One region of the Janthinobacterium sp. GMG1 genome, then DNA from elsewhere that is predicted to be linked to it. Evidence: predicted binding sites of a transcription regulator. Region 1 holds the regulator's gene; each other region holds the start of a gene.
The links. The regulator FNR, encoded in region 1, switches genes on or off when oxygen is low (the NO sensors DNR and NnrR bind a similar motif). The targets are predictions, from matches to a motif close to TTGATNNNNATCAA.

Region 1 (5,025 bases):
GAAGCTGTTGACGGCCGTGATGCCGCGGCTGTTGGTGCTGACCATGCTGCCTTCGCCATCTTCCTTCAGCAACTGGGTCGTCGTCAGGTTGGCGTTCGGCTTGCGCGGTTGCAGCAAGCGGCTCGTATCGGGGTGCAGCACATAGCGCGGCACGGCGCCGCGCGTGAGGATGAAGTAATAGCCGCTCTTGCCGATCTTTTCCGAGCGCAGGCGGCCCAGCAGGTTGTCCTTGTACAGGCGCAGCACGCCGATCACCACGCCGGCCACCCGGCCATCGGCGGCCAGCACGGGCGCCACCATCTGCACGATGGGCATGCCGCTCGATTTACCAAGCATCGGTTCGGTGATCATGGGCTGGCGCGTGCGCAGGACGGTCTGGAAATACTCGCGCTCGGCAACGTTGATGCCGGCGCGCCCCGCCACTTCCGGCATGTCGGCCACGATGGCGCCCTGCGCGTCGAGCACCAGCACGTCATCGAACAGCACCAGCATCGAGCGGCGCGAATAGTATTCGCGCAATTGGGCGGGCCGGGCGATCAATTCCGGCGGCTGTTGCCGGGCCGTCAGGGTGACGATCTGCAGCAGCATGCCCAGCTTGTCGTCGAGCTCGGCAGCGGTGCGGGTGATCAGGGACGATTGCTGGCTCAGCAGTACTCGGGTGAAGTCGTCGCGCATGTGCTGCACCTGGATCATGGTGACCAGCGCGATCATGGCGATCGAGGTCAGGCTGGTGGCCAGCGCGACTTTTGCTTTGATGCCGAGAGGCTTCATGATTTCCTTTTCAGTACCGGGCGGCACAGGCGGCAGATAATGCTGTCAGGAATTTTCCTATCAATACCCCAGCTTGGCAAGCGCCACCGCGCAAATTGCCCGCCCCGTACGGGCTTTTGACGATGTTGCCATATAATTAAAGGCTGGACGTCGTTTATTCGCCGAAATTACGGTGAAATTGGTATACGGCAACCCTGTATGCAGCTGTATGCAGTAAACTTGTTGTTGCATTTTCTAAAAGGTACCGACATGACTGAAGCGCTACTCACTCCCACCTTGCCCACCGTGAACGTGGAGGCGTTGCGTGCGCGATGCTCGACCTGCAGCATGCATCAATTGTGCCTGCCGATGGGCCTCGATGTGGGCGACATGGACAGGCTGGACCAGATCATCGGCCGCCGCCGCAAGATCGTGCGCGGCGCCTCGCTGTTCCGCATCGGTGACTCGTTCCAGAACCTGTATGCGATCCGCCTGGGGCACTTCAAGACGTACCAGATCAATCCCGGTGGCGAAGAGCAGGTGACGGGTTTCCAGATGGCGGGCGAACTGCTGGGCATGGATGCCATCAGCGCCGACCGCCACCACTGTAATGCAGTGGCGCTGGAAGACAGCGAAGTGTGTGAAATCCCGTTTTCCAGCCTGGAACAATTGCTGGGCAATATGCCGACCCTGCTGCGCCATTTCCACCGCATGATGAGCCAGGAAATCACGCGCGAGCAAAGCGTGATGCTGTTGCTGGGCAATATGCAGGCGACGCAGCGGTTTGCCGCCTTCATCGTCAACCTGGCGTCGCGCTATGAAGCGCGCGGCTATTCGGGCAGCAATTTCCAGCTGCGCATGTCGCGCGAGGAAATCGGCAACTACCTGGGCCTGACCATCGAGAGCGTCAGCCGCCTGCTATCCAAATTCAAGAAGGAAGGCTGGCTGCGCGTGTCGAACCGCGAGATCGAGATATTGCAGCCGGCCAAGCTGAAGGCCATTACGGCCGGAACCGACATCTGCAAATAAGGCTTACAGCTCTTCGTCCGCATGCAGCGCGATGCTGCGTTGCAGCGGCCAGGTCCAGATGCCGGACAGGCGCCACTCGCGTTTGTCGTTTTCCACCAGCACTTGCCAGCGGCTGCGCTCGAGCATCGGCAGCGCCACGGAAAAATTGCCGGCCGCATCGGGCTGCACCAGCACCTTGATATCCTTTTCCGGCAGGGTCGCATGCGCCAGGTGCAGCTGCAGCGGACCCTGGTAAGCCTTGCCGAAGCTGTGCACGGAACCGGTCAGGCGTGCTTGCGCCACGTCATACGACAGGCTCGTATCCATGGCCAGGTCGCTGGCGATCGTGTCGCGCTTCAAATCCTGGTTGATCGCCTTGCCCTGCTTGTAATAATCGCCCACCACCAGCGCATCGGGCTGCGTAAACGCGATATAGCCCATGAAGCTGCCGACGACCACGGACAGGCCGGGGCCGATCATCAGCAGCCATGGCCAGCGATGCTTGTACCACGGTGCAACGGGGGCTTGCAGTTTCAGACTGTCGGACATGATATTTCTCCTGTTTAATCAGCCAGTCCCCGCATGGGGACCGGCCTTCCTGCAACTTCGTGGCGGCGGCGAGGGCACCCGGTCCCCTTCCGCCTTTCCTTGTTAACGTGGCACGATGAATACCGCGCTTTCACGCACATGCAGCGACGGGTTGTCCAGCGAGTGCAATTCGATCGCAATCTTGTTCGAACCCTTCTCTCCCACGCCGTGCGGCACGCGCAGGCGGATCGGCCAACCCAGCGTTTCCGTCGGCTGCAAGGTCACTTCTTCGCGCGTCAGCAAGGTCAGGCCCGGCAGGCCGGAAGCGCTGATCTTGAAATGCTGGGTTTGCTCCGACGTGTTCATGATCTGCAGACGGTAGACGTTTTCAATCATGCCGTCTTCCACTTCGCGTCCCATCGAACCGCGGTCGCGGATCACGTCCATTTTCAGGGGCGTGCGCAGGGCCAGCGACGTACATACGGCGATGATGATCAGGGCCAGGATGGAAGTGTAGATCAGGACGCGCGGGCGCATGGCGCGCTGGCGTATCTGCTTCGAATTGAAGTTGTTTTCCATCGCATGGTCGGTACTGTAGCGTACCAGTCCCCGTGGCCGGTCAACCTTGTCCATCACGCTGTTGCAGGCATCGACGCAAGCGGCGCAACCGATGCATTCATACTGCAGGCCGTTGCGGATATCGATACCGGTCGGACACACCTGCACGCACAGGGTACAGTCGATGCAATCGCCCAGCTTGTCGTTGTTGCCGGCCTTCTTGCTCATGGCGCCGCGTGGTTCGCCGCGCTTGGCATCATAGGTGATGATCAGGGTGTCCTGGTCGAACATGGCGCTCTGAAAGCGCGCGTAGGGGCACATGTATTTGCACACCTGCTCGCGCAGCCAGCCCGCGTTGCCGTAGGTTGCCAGGCTGTAGAACAAGACCCAGAACCATTCCCAGGGACCGAAGTTCAGGGTGGTCACCGACTGCGCCAGTTCCTTGATCGGCGTGAAGTAGCCGACAAAGGTAAAGCCCGTCCACAGGGCGATGGCGCCCCATGCCAGGTGCTTGGCCGTCTTCTTGAACGCCTTGCGCACGGAGGGGCCCTGCTTGTCGAGGGCCATGCGCGCGCTGCGCGTGCCCTCGATGTGGCGTTCGACCCACAGGAAAATTTCCGTGTATACCGTTTGCGGGCAAGAGAACCCGCACCACACCCGCCCGGCAATGGCCGTGACGAGGAACAACAAATACGCACAGATGATCAGCAGGGCCGCCAGATAGATGAAATCCTGGGGCCACAGCACGACGCCGAAAATGTAGAACTTGCGCGTGGTCAAATCGAACAGCAGGGCTTGCCTGCCATTCCAGGTCAACCACGGCAAGCCGTAGAACGCGAGCTGGGTAAGCCATACGCATACCCATCGCCAGGTAGCGTAGCGTCCTTTGGCCTCGCGAGGGTAGATTTGCTCGCGGGCCGCATACATCTTGATGACTTGAGGTTCCATTTTTACTTTGCGGGTGCCTGCGGATTCGACAGGCTCCAGACATACGCCGACAGCACGTGTACCTTGGATTCGCCGAGGAAATCACTGAAGGCCGGCATGGTGTTGTTGCGTCCCTTGCGTACGGTTTCCATGATGGTATCGGCGCTGCCGCCGTACAGCCAGGTCTTGTCCGTCAGGTTCGGCGCGCCGAGCATCTGGTTACCCTTGGCATCGGCGCCATGACAGGCCATGCAGGCGCCAAATTTGGCCTTGCCCAGCACCGACTTGACGGGATCCGAGGTCGAGCCGGACAGGCTCAGCACATAATGGGCCACGTTCTCGACATCCTTTTCGGAGCCGAGGGCGGCGCCCATCGGTGGCATCTGCCCATTGCGGCCGTGCAGGATGGTGGTCTTGATGATGTCGGGTTCGCCGCCATACAGCCAGTCCTTGTCCGTCAGGTTGGGGAAGCCCTTGTTGCCGCGCGCATCCGAACCGTGGCATTGCGCGCAGTAGGTCAGGAACAGGCGCTGGCCGATGGCCAGTGCCTGCGGATCGGCCGCCACCGTCTTCAAGTCCTGGCTCAGGTACTTGTTGAACAGGGGACCGTAGTCGGCTTCCGCCTTCTTCAGCTCTTCCTCGTACTGGCCCGTCGATTTCCAGCCCAGGCTGCCGGCATAGTTGCCCAGGCCCGGATACAGGAACAGGTACGCCAGCGCGAAGACGATGGTGATGTAGAACAACCACATCCACCAGCGCGGCATCGGCGTGTTGAGTTCCTTCAAGTCCTCGTCCCAGACGTGGCCCGTGGTGCCATCGGCAGGGGCGCCCTCGACCACTTTGATTTTCGACTGCGAGTACAGCAGCACGCCGCAGCCGATGATGCCCAGCAGAGACAGCACGATGATGTAGATATTCCAGAAGCCATTGGTAAAGTCAGCCATGGTGATGCTCCTTCGCCAGGTTCATCTCGGCCTCAGCCGGATAATCGAGCGCGTCGTCGGCGAACGGCAGGCGTGCCGCCGCGTCGAAGTCGCTGTTGCTGCGGCTGAACGTCCACCACAGGATGCCCACGAACGTCGTAAAGGAAACCACCGTCATGACGCTGCTGGCGCTGTCAAACAGGTTTTCGATTGCCATGCTAATTCCTTGTTTTGATTAATGTACCGAGGCCTTGCAGATAGGCGACCAGGGCGTCTTCTTCCGTCTTGTCCTGCAGCTGCGCGGGGCCGGCGGTGATTTCTGCATCGCTGT
Region 2 (5,025 bases), on a different contig from region 1:
TCATCATGTCGCGCCGTTCCGTGAACAGTTCCAGCACGGCGAAATTGCTGGCGTCGGCCTGCACGGATTCCGTGGGAATGCACAGATCAAACGCCACGGACGTGCGATAACGGGGAAGATGCAATCGAGAAGCGTTGAACTCCACAGCGGCTACCTTTACATGACGATCGGACCCTTGTTGTCGCGACGGCAAGGCGACTGACAAACAGGCAATATCATCATGGTAGCCCTGGAATGTGACGGCTTGATTACCAGCTTGTCAAAACCGTATGCAAGATGGCTGCATGGCAAGCAACTTACAGGCGCCGGGCCAGCGCCTGTGCCTGTTCCAGCCAGCGCGCGCGCTGCGCTTCGGTGGAATCGATCATGGGACCAAAGCTGGCCACCTTGACAGGCTTGACGCCGCAAAATTCCAGGGTCGTCTTGCGCAGCTGGTGGATGCCGGGCATGTGGTAGACCCAGCGGAAATACCAGGGCGGCGTATCCATCGCCACCAGCAGCTGGGCCGTGCGGCCCTTCAGCAGCTGCGCCGGGAAAGCCTTGCCCGGGCGATACTTGAAGGCAAAGCCGGGCAGGAAGATGCGGTCGACAAAGCCCTTCAGCAGGGCTGGCGCACCGCCCCACCAGATCGGGTAGGCGAAGACCAGGTGTTCGGCCCAGGTGATGGCCTCCTGCGCCGCCAGCAAGTCCGCCTCCAGCGGCTGCACCTGGCGGTAGCCTTCATGCAGGTTCTGGTCGAAGTCCAGCTGGCCCAGGCGCAGTTCGCGCACGGTATGGCCCGCGCTGCGGGCCGTGGCGGCGTAGGCCTCGGCCAGGGCGGCGCAGAAGCTGTCGCTGGACGGGTGGCCGAGGAGTATCAATACGCGCTTGGGTGTTGTCTTGGTCATGATGCAGGCTATCCGTTAAAGAAGAGCTTGCATGCTAAAGCTTGCCCCTGGGGGCAGAGTCAAGCGGCCTCTTGCAGGCGCTGCTGCGCCAGGCAGTCGTGGATTTCCGTGTCGATGTCAGCCAATTGCGCGTCGAGCTGGCGCAGGCGGGCGATATCCTGCTGTATCTGTGCGCGCTTGTCAGCGATGTGCTGCGACAGGGCGGCCCAGTCGGTATCGTTGCCGGCCAGGATGGGCAGCAGTTCGGCCAGGCGGAAGCCCAGCGCCTGCGCCTGGCGTATCAGCTTCACTTGCGCCAAGTCTTGCTGCGTGTAGACGCGGTAGGCGCCGGAACGGCGCACGTCGCCAAGCAAGCCCAGCGCTTCATAGTGGCGCAAGGCCTTGGGCGAGGTGCCCGCCAGGCGGGCGATTTCTCCGATGTACATGCTTCTTCCTTGTTGAGCTGCGGCGCACGCAGTGTAGCGCAGGTGGCTTGCCAGGCGCTACCTTGCGCGCTGCCTCAGGACGGTTTGCGTGGCGGCACTTTTTTTGCCGTGCACTCGGCGCAGGTGCCGTACAGCGACAGCGCGTGCTCGTGCAGCACGAAGCCCCGCTCGGCGGCGATCTCGTTCTGGCGCAGTTCGATGCCTTCGTCGACGAATTCATCGACCTTGCCGCAACCCGTGCAGACCAGGTGGTCGTGGTGCTGGCCTTCGTTCAGCTCGAAGACGGCGTGGCCCGATTCGAAATGCCGGCGAAACAGAATGCCTGCTTCGGCAAACTGCATCAGCACGCGGTAGATGGTGGCCAGGCCCACGTCGATCTTTTCGGCCAGCAACAGCTTGTAGACATCGTCCGCACTCAGGTGCTTGATCGTGCCTTCTTGAAACAGCTGCAGAATCCGCAAGCGGGGGATGGTGACTTTCAAGCCCGATTCACGCAGTTCCCTCAATATATCCATGTCTCCCATTCCTTTTTGTAGTCGCTTGAGCGAGGTAGTGCATTATATCGCAAATGATAATCATTACTATTCTCATTTGTATTGTGCGAAGTGGAAATAGTATGCTGGCTAGCAGGCCTGTCAACCAGTGACATCGGCGCAAGTTCCGATTGCGTTGCACGCATCTTGCATTGAAATTGCAAAACCAAGGTCGATATCGCTACACTGTGCAGCAAGGAATAACAATGGAGCAGGGACATGGACCGATTTGATGCGATGCGTATTTTTACCCGCATCGTCGAACTGCGCAGTTTCACGCAGGCGGCGCATGACCTCGGTTACCCGAAGGCGACCGTCACGCATGCGATCAAGCAGCTTGAAGCGCGGCTGCGCGTGCGCCTGCTGCAGCGGACCACGCGGCAAGTGACGCCCACGCCCGATGGGGACGCGTATTACCAGCGTTGCGTGCGCCTGCTGGCGGACCTGGAAGAAACGGAAGCCGTGTTCAGTTCGGCGGCGCAGCAGCCGGCCGGCAAGCTGCGCATCGACCTGCACGCGACCCTGGCCATGCATTTCGTGATGCCCGTGCTGGACCAGTTCTGTGCCCGCTATCCGCTGATCGAACTGGAAATCGGCATGGGCGACCGCCTCGTCGATCTGGTGCGCGAAGGCGTCGATTGCGTGCTGCGCGCGGGAGAGCTCGGCGACTCGTCGATGGTGGCGCGCCGCGTGGCGCTGCTCGACCAGGTGACGTGCGCCAGTCCCGCCTACCTGGCCGCGCACGGCACGCCGGAGAATCTGGCGCAACTGGATGGCCACCGCGCCGTCAATTTCTTTTCCACCCAGTCGGGCAAGGTCTGGCCCTTCGACTTCAAGGTGGATGGGCAGCGGCACAGCGTAGCCTTGCCTGGCACGGTGTCCGTCAACAATGCGGACGCCTACCACGCCTGCTGCCGCGCGGGCATGGGCTTGATCCAGGCCCCCCGGTATCACCTTGAACTGGCGCTGGCGACGGGCGAACTGGTGGAAGTGCTGCGGGACTGGCGGCCCGACCCGCTGCCCGTGTCCGTGCTGTATCCCCATCATCGGCAACTGTCGCCGCGCGTGCGCGTGTTTGCCGACTGGGTCGGCAGCCTGTTTGACGGCGTGCAGTGATTGGCATGCTCGCGCTGCGCTGCCGCATTTTCTTGACCTGGGCAAAGGAAAAAATCCCTCTAGTGATGCCATCTAGCACTATTTGATGTGGATCAAAGTTTTTGTTGCACTGCACTCTTAGACTTCGCAGCGTTACTTAACGACAAAAAGAGGGAACTAGAATGAAAAAGTCCGCAACTGCAGCAGCAATCGTCCTGGCCGCCATCGGCGCATTCGCCGGCAACGCAATGGCACAGGAAAGCCCATGGCTGGTCCGTGCGCGCGCCGTGCATATCGACCCGGCCAACAAATCTGCTCCTGTGGGTGGCGTCGGCGCATCCGACCTGATTCACGTCAGCAGCAAGACGATTCCCGAAATTGATATTTCGTATTTCTTCACCCCGAACATCGCTGCCGAACTGATCCTGACCTACCCGCAAAAGCATGACGTTACATTGTCAGGCACGAAGATCGGTACCTTCAAGCATTTGCCGCCGACCCTGTCGCTGCAATACCACTTCATGCCTGAAAAACAGTTCAGCCCATACGTGGGTGCCGGCGTGAATTACACGAATATCTCTGATGTCAAAATTCCTGGCCTGCGTCTGGAACATGACAGCTGGGGCTTCGCGCTGCAAGCTGGCGTCGACTACAAGCTGGACAAAAACTGGTCCTTGAACTTCGACATCAAGAAAGTGCAGATTCGCAGCGATGTACTGACCGCTGCTGGCGCCAAGATCAGCGAAGTCAAGGTTGATCCTGTCCTGATCGGCGTAGGCGTCGGCTACCGTTTCTAAGCATTGATCGACTGCGCCCCCTGCGGCGCGGACAATAAAAAAGGACGGCCAGGTTTACACCTGGCCGTCTTTTCGCATTGCAAGTGCCACCTTATTTTTTCAGCGTCTTTTCCAGCGCCAGCTGGTAGTCCGTCTTTTCGTAGCCGGCCAAATACTTGTTCGTCGCGTCGAGGAAGGCGCGCGAGCGGTAGGCCGCTTCCAGGTCCTTGACCCATGGCTTGGCCTTGTCGGCCGTGCGGATGGCGACCAGGTTGATGTAGCTGTCCGAGATCTTTTCCACGCTAAGGGCCGACGTCAGCTTCATGCCGGCGGCCAGGGCGAAGTTACCGTTGACGAAAGCGTAGTCGGCGTCGGCCAGCGAACGTGGCAGCTGCGCCGCTTCCAGCGGCACCAGTTTCAGCTTCTTCGGGTTGTCCAGCACGTCGCGTTCGGACGCGCGCAGCGGATCGACGTTCGGTTTCAGCTTGATCCAGCCCATCTTGGCCAGCATCACCAGCGCGCGCGCCTGGTTGGTCGGGTCGTTAGGCATGGTGATGGTGGCGCCGTTCTTCACGTCCGCCAGGGACTTCTGCTTGCCGCCGTACAGGCCGATCGGCATGGTCGGCACGGTGATCAGGGAGCTCAGTGGCAGCTTGTTATCGGTGGCGAACTTGGTCAGATACACGATGTGCTGGAACACGTTGGCGTCCAGCGAACCTTCGGCCAGCGCGTAGTTCGGCTGCACGTAGTCGTTGAATTCGACGATCTTGACCTTGTAGCCCTGTTTTTCCAGGATAGGCTTGATGCCCAGCTTCAGCTGGTCCGAATACGGGCCGGAGCTGGTGCCGATGACGAGTTCTTTCGGGTCCTTGGCGTGGGCGGCGGCGGCGAAGGCCAGGCTGGCGGCGGCCAGGAGCAGGTTGCGGCGAATATGGTTCATGCTTTTCCTTGTACTGAAATACTGAAGATGAATTAACGTTTGTCGAGGCGCTTGGCGATGCGCGTGCCGGCGAACTGGATGGTTTGCACCAGCACGATCAGGATGGCCACGGTGGCGACCATGATGTCCGTCTCGAAGCGGTAGTAGCCGTAGCGGATGGCCAGGTCGCCGATGCCGCCGCCGCCCACGACGCCGGCCACGGCCGAATACGACAGGAAGCTGATCGACAGCACGGTCAGGGCCAGCACCAGGCCGGAGCGCGCTTCCACCAGCAGCACGCGGAAGATGATCTGCATTTCCGACGCGCCCATGGCGTGCGCCGCCTCGATCACGCCGCGCGGCACTTCGCGCAGGTTCTGTTCCACCAGG
Region 3 (5,025 bases), on a different contig from region 1:
GCCCGGATTGACGGACATGATCAGGATGATGTCGATCTTGTCCATCACGTGTTCCAGGTAATGCAGCGGCGTGCCGGGGTTGAATACCAGGCCCGATTTGCAGCCATTGTCGCGGATCAGTTGCAAGGAACGGTCGACGTGATCCGACGCTTCCGGGTGAAAGGTGATGATGTTCGCGCCAGCCTTGGCGAAATCCGGGATAATGCGATCGACAGGCTTGACCATCAGGTGCACATCGATGGGGACTTGCACGTGCGGGCGGATCGCTTCGCATACCAGCGGGCCGATGGTCAGGTTCGGCACGTAATGGTTATCCATCACGTCGAAGTGGATGATGTCGGCGCCGGCGGTAACGACGTTGCGCACTTCCTCGCCCAGGCGGGCAAAGTCGGCGGACAGGATGCTGGGAGCGATACGGAATGTTGTCATGGTGAAGTAGCCAAAGGATAGAAAATGCGATTTGCGCTATTTTACGCCTGACGCCGTTACCATGCCTCATTGAAGTACGGTGAAACACAGAATACGCATCGCGCGATGGCCTATGCGTCGCGCGCGATACACAATATGACTGGCAATGTCTGAATAGGAATGACGATGGCGACTTATGAATTTACGGTAACGGTCAAGACGCAATACCTGCCCGAGCAATCGGCACCGGACCAGGGGCGGCACGTGTTCAGCTACACGATCCGCGTCGTCAACACGGGCACGGCTGGCGCGCAACTGATTTCGCGCCACTGGGTCATCACGGATGCGAACAACAAGGTGGAAGAGGTGCGCGGCCTGGGCGCCGTCGGCCACCAGCCGCTGCTGCAGCCGGGCGAACAGTTCGAATACACGAGCGGCACCATGCTGGGCACGCCGCAAGGCTCGATGCACGGTGAATACTTTTGCGTGGCCGAAGATGGTCACCAGTTCGAAGCTTTAATTCCCGAATTCGTGCTGTCGGTGCCGCGCACCCTGCATTAAGGAAACGCCGGGGGTTTGCCCCCTTACTTCAGTTTTTCGGTGGCGTCCTGTTCTTCACTGAGCTGCTTGCGCGCCGGCGGTGCGGGCTTTTTGCCTGAATACATGGTCCACCAGACTATAAATGCCAGCAAGAAGAACGCTACCAGCGCCTCTATCATCAAGATCCACATACGCACTCCTATGTTATTTACCCGCAGCTTAGTATTTACCCGCCGTCTGTTGACACGCGGTAGTCTACCCGTTTCAATCGGCGCCGTCGCGCTTGCTTTATCCGCCTGCACCACGCCACCCGCGCCGCCCGCTGCTTCCAGCGGCAAGGCGCCCGCCATCGCGCCGACCGTCGTCAAGCCTGTGCCTGCCAAGCCGGCCGACGCCAAGGATGCCACGGATGTGGCAGCTCCAACCTTTGTGCCCGCCAAGTTTGCCGCCTTGCCTGGCTGGGCCCGCGACGACATGCGTGCCGCCTGGCCCGCCTTCATGGCGTCGTGCGGCGTGCTGGTCAAGCGTCCGGACTGGAAAGAGTCGTGCACAATCGCGCGCCAGGTGAATGCGGACAGCGACAAGGCCATCCGCCTGTTTTTCGAGACTTTCTTTGTGCCTAATCAAGTGGTGGCCGCCGATGGCGCCTATACTGGCTTGGTGACCGGTTACTACGAACCCTTGCTGCACGGCGCGCGCAAGCGCGGCGGTCCATACCAGACACCGCTGTACAAGGTGCCTGACGACCTGGTCTCGGTGGATTTGTCGGGCGTGTATCCGGAACTGAAGAATATGCGCTTGCGGGGCAAGCTGGTGGGCAAGAAGGTGGTGCCGTACGCCACCCGCGCCGACATCGAGCGCGCCACGTCCGTCACGGGCAAGGAATTGCTGTGGGTGGATGATGAAGTCGAGGCCTTCTTCCTGCAAGTACAGGGTTCCGGGCGCGTGCAGCTGACCGATACGCAGGAAACCGTGCGCGTGGCGTATGCGGATCAAAACGGCCACCCGTATAAATCGATTGGCCGCTACCTGGTCGACAAGGGCGAGCTGACCCTGAGCCAAGCGTCCGCGCAGGGCATCAAGGCGTGGATCGCCGGCCACCCCACGCGCAAGGATGAATTGTTCAACGCCAATCCCAGCTATGTCTTCTTCAAGGAAGAGCGTTTGCCTGACCCGAAAGTGGGTCCGAAGGGGGCGCTGGGCGTGCCGCTGACGCCGCAGCGCTCGGTAGCCATCGATTCGCGCTTCCTGCCGCTGGGTGCGCCCGTATTTTTGTCCACCACGCAAGCCAATAGCGAGATTCCCATGCAGCGCCTGGTGATGGCGCAGGATACGGGCGGCGCCATTCGCGGGCCGATCCGGGTCGATTATTTCTTTGGCTTTGGCGCGGAAGCGGCCGAGAATGCGGGCCGCATGAAACAGAGCGGCGCCGTGTGGGTGTTGTTGCCGAAACAGGCGCCGGCGCGCTGAGTTTCTCGCGGCGCCGGGCAGACCGTGGCTTAGCGCAGAACCATGACTGGCAGATGGGTATGCGCCAGCACTTTTTGCGTTTCGCTGCCCACGAATAGCTTGTTCAAGCCCTTGCGGCCATGCGAGGCCATCAGGATGATGTCGCAATGGTAGGTCTGCGCCGCGTTGACGATTTCATCGTGCGGGCTCGGCGACACGGCGACCACGCCTTCGAAGGGTACGCCGGCGGCGCTTGCCGCTGCGCCGATCTTGTCGATGGCGCGTTGCGACGCTTCCTGCATCTGCTGTTCATACAGGCTGGCGTCGAGCACGATGCCGCCATCGGCCATCGGCGAGAACGGGAAAGGCTGCACCACGCTGATGGCGACCAGCTTGGCCTTGTTCAATTGGGCGAAGGCGAGGGCGGTCTCGGCGGCTTTGTCGGACAACGGCGAGCCGTCGGTAGGAAATAAGATGGTGTTAAACATAGCGTGCTCCTCAAGTGATGTAAGACAGCTTATGGATTTACATCAATTAAAACCTTGATGTAAATCAAACCTCACAGGCTTTGGCGTGAATAGTGTCGCCAAAGCAATCTTTCAGCAGTGTATGCCCGTTCATCGCATCAGGTGCGCACGCTACGCAGCGGCGTGCCCCACACCATGGCGACGGTCAACATAATGCTGCCTGCCGCGATGCAAGCGAGGCCATTGCGCACGCCGAAGTGTTCCGCTACCCAGCCGGCGGCCAGCGCCCCCAGCGGTGCCGTCGCCACCGTCAGGAAGCGCATGGTGGACGTCATGCGGCCCAGCATGGGATCGGGCGTGACCTTCTGGCGCAAGCCCAGGTAGGGAATAAAGAACAGCATCACGCCGCAATCGAAAAAGAACATCAAGATGGCATACGCTACGGCGCTGGCGGCCGCGCTGTCGAACAGCGCGGCGGGTATCGTTGGCGTCAGCGCAAAGCACACGGAGGTGGACGCCAGCCCGATCAGGATCGTGCGTCCGGCGCCGTAGCGGCGCGTCAGCGGCTTGACGATGAAGGCGCTGAGCAAGACGCCGGCGCCACCGAGCATCTGCGTCATGCCCAGCACACCAGGACTCATGCCCAGGTCGCGCGTGGCGAACAGCACCGTCAAAGCCATGCTGGCGTAAAAGAGGAAGTGCCAGATGCCGGCGCCCCAGGCCAGCGCGCGCAGCAGCGGTTCGCGCCAGACGAACAGCAAGCCGTCAGCGATGTCGCGCAAGGCGTGCTTGTCGGATGGTGCGGGACGCGGATCGCGTACGCTCATGGCGCGCAAATTAAAGACGGAAACCAGATAGCCGCACGCCGTGCACAGGATGGCGACGGGTGCGGACAGCACTTGCACCAGCACGCCGGCCAGGCCGGGGCCGATCAGGCGCGAAGCCGATTCGGTGGCGGCAAATTTCGATTGCGCATCGATCAAGCCGTCGCGGCCCACCAGGAAAGTCAGAAACACTTGCTCGGCGCCGCCACCAACGACGAAGCCCGTGCCGATGATGAACCCCACTATATATAACCATGGCATCGACAGCACGCCGCACCAATAGGCCACGGCCACGCTGGCCAGGGCCAGGCCGGACATGCTTTCGCTGAACAGCATGATCGGGTGCTTGCTGCGCCGGTCCAGCAGCACGCCGACGGGCAAGCCGAACAGGGCGAACGGCAGTGCCTGCAAGGCGACCAGCACGCCCATCTGCTCCGGTGTCGCATGTAGTAATAGTACCGCGCACAGGGGCAGGGCCAGCGAGGTGATCTGGGCGCCGAAGCAATTGAGGCCGTTGCTGAACCACAAGCGGCGGAAATTGACGCTGGCGGCGCTGCCGTCGCCGCGCAGGTAGCTGGCGCAGTACTGGAAGAGGGAGGAGAAAATACGCTGCTCGATAAAGGTGACCGGGTTCACAATAATAGCAGCGCACCCGCCGCGCCGCTGCCGTTAGCCGCTACAATCGTTGCACCGTTTATCGAGAGGAGACACTATGCAATACGAAGACCTGATCATCGACATCCAGGACAAGGTGGCGGTCATCCGCCTGAATCGCCCAAAGGCATTGAACGCCTTGAACGACAACATGATGAATGAGCTGGGCGACGCCTTGCTGAAGTTCGACGCGGATGACAATATCGGCTGTATCGTGCTCACGGGCAGCGAAAAAGCGTTTGCCGCTGGCGCCGATATCGCCGCCATGGCCGATTACACCTACCCGGACACCTTTACCCAGGGCTACATCAGCCGCAACTGGGAGCATATCTTGCGCGTGCGCAAACCTGTGGTGGGTGCGGTGGCTGGCTATGCGCTTGGTGGCGGCTGCGAACTGGCCATGATGTGCGATTTCCTGATTGCCGCCGACAGCGCCAAATTTGGCCAGCCGGAAATCAAGGTCGGCGTCACGCCGGGTGCGGGCGGTACGCAGCGTCTGCCGCGCGCCATCGGCAAGGCCAAGGCCATGGACCTGTTGCTGACGGCGCGCACCATCGATGCCGCCGAGGCGGAACGCATCGGCCTCGTGTCGCGCGTGGTGCCTGCTGATAAATTGCTGGAAGAAACCGTGGCTGCCGCCAGAACCATCGCCGCCATGCCGACCTCGGTGGCCATGATGATCA

Region 2: the regulator FNR is predicted to act here: its motif matches at 3,044-3,057, upstream of SJI03_RS28185 (OmpW/AlkL family protein).
Region 3: the regulator FNR is predicted to act here: its motif matches at 2,940-2,953, upstream of SJI03_RS28410 (universal stress protein).

What each region holds. Positions count from the first base shown of each region.
Region 1 covers NZ_JAXQNT010000013.1:61,306-66,330, reverse strand. The annotation lists gene SJI03_RS25425 (response regulator) at 1-771, opposite strand, end outside; gene fnr (fumarate/nitrate reduction transcriptional regulator Fnr) at 1,021-1,779, shown strand; gene SJI03_RS25415 (FixH family protein) at 1,783-2,307, opposite strand; gene ccoG (cytochrome c oxidase accessory protein CcoG) at 2,410-3,792, opposite strand; gene ccoP (cytochrome-c oxidase, cbb3-type subunit III) at 3,795-4,715, opposite strand; gene SJI03_RS25400 (cbb3-type cytochrome oxidase subunit 3) at 4,708-4,911, opposite strand; gene ccoO (cytochrome-c oxidase, cbb3-type subunit II) at 4,913-5,025, opposite strand, start outside.
Region 2 covers NZ_JAXQNT010000018.1:40,675-45,699, reverse strand. The annotation lists gene SJI03_RS28210 (SpoIIE family protein phosphatase) at 1-124, opposite strand, end outside; gene SJI03_RS28205 (NAD(P)H-dependent oxidoreductase) at 297-887, opposite strand; gene SJI03_RS28200 (MerR family transcriptional regulator) at 947-1,312, opposite strand; gene fur (ferric iron uptake transcriptional regulator) at 1,387-1,827, opposite strand; gene SJI03_RS28190 (LysR family transcriptional regulator) at 2,065-2,961, shown strand; gene SJI03_RS28185 (OmpW/AlkL family protein) at 3,123-3,737, shown strand; gene SJI03_RS28180 (MetQ/NlpA family ABC transporter substrate-binding protein) at 3,829-4,656, opposite strand; gene SJI03_RS28175 (methionine ABC transporter permease) at 4,689-5,025, opposite strand, start outside.
Region 3 covers NZ_JAXQNT010000019.1:18,813-23,837, forward strand. The annotation lists gene rpe (ribulose-phosphate 3-epimerase) at 1-429, opposite strand, end outside; gene apaG (Co2+/Mg2+ efflux protein ApaG) at 595-969, shown strand; gene SJI03_RS28400 (hypothetical protein) at 993-1,139, opposite strand; gene SJI03_RS28405 (murein transglycosylase A) at 1,189-2,418, shown strand; gene SJI03_RS28410 (universal stress protein) at 2,448-2,885, opposite strand; gene SJI03_RS28415 (MFS transporter) at 3,023-4,324, opposite strand; gene SJI03_RS28420 (enoyl-CoA hydratase) at 4,401-5,025, shown strand, end outside.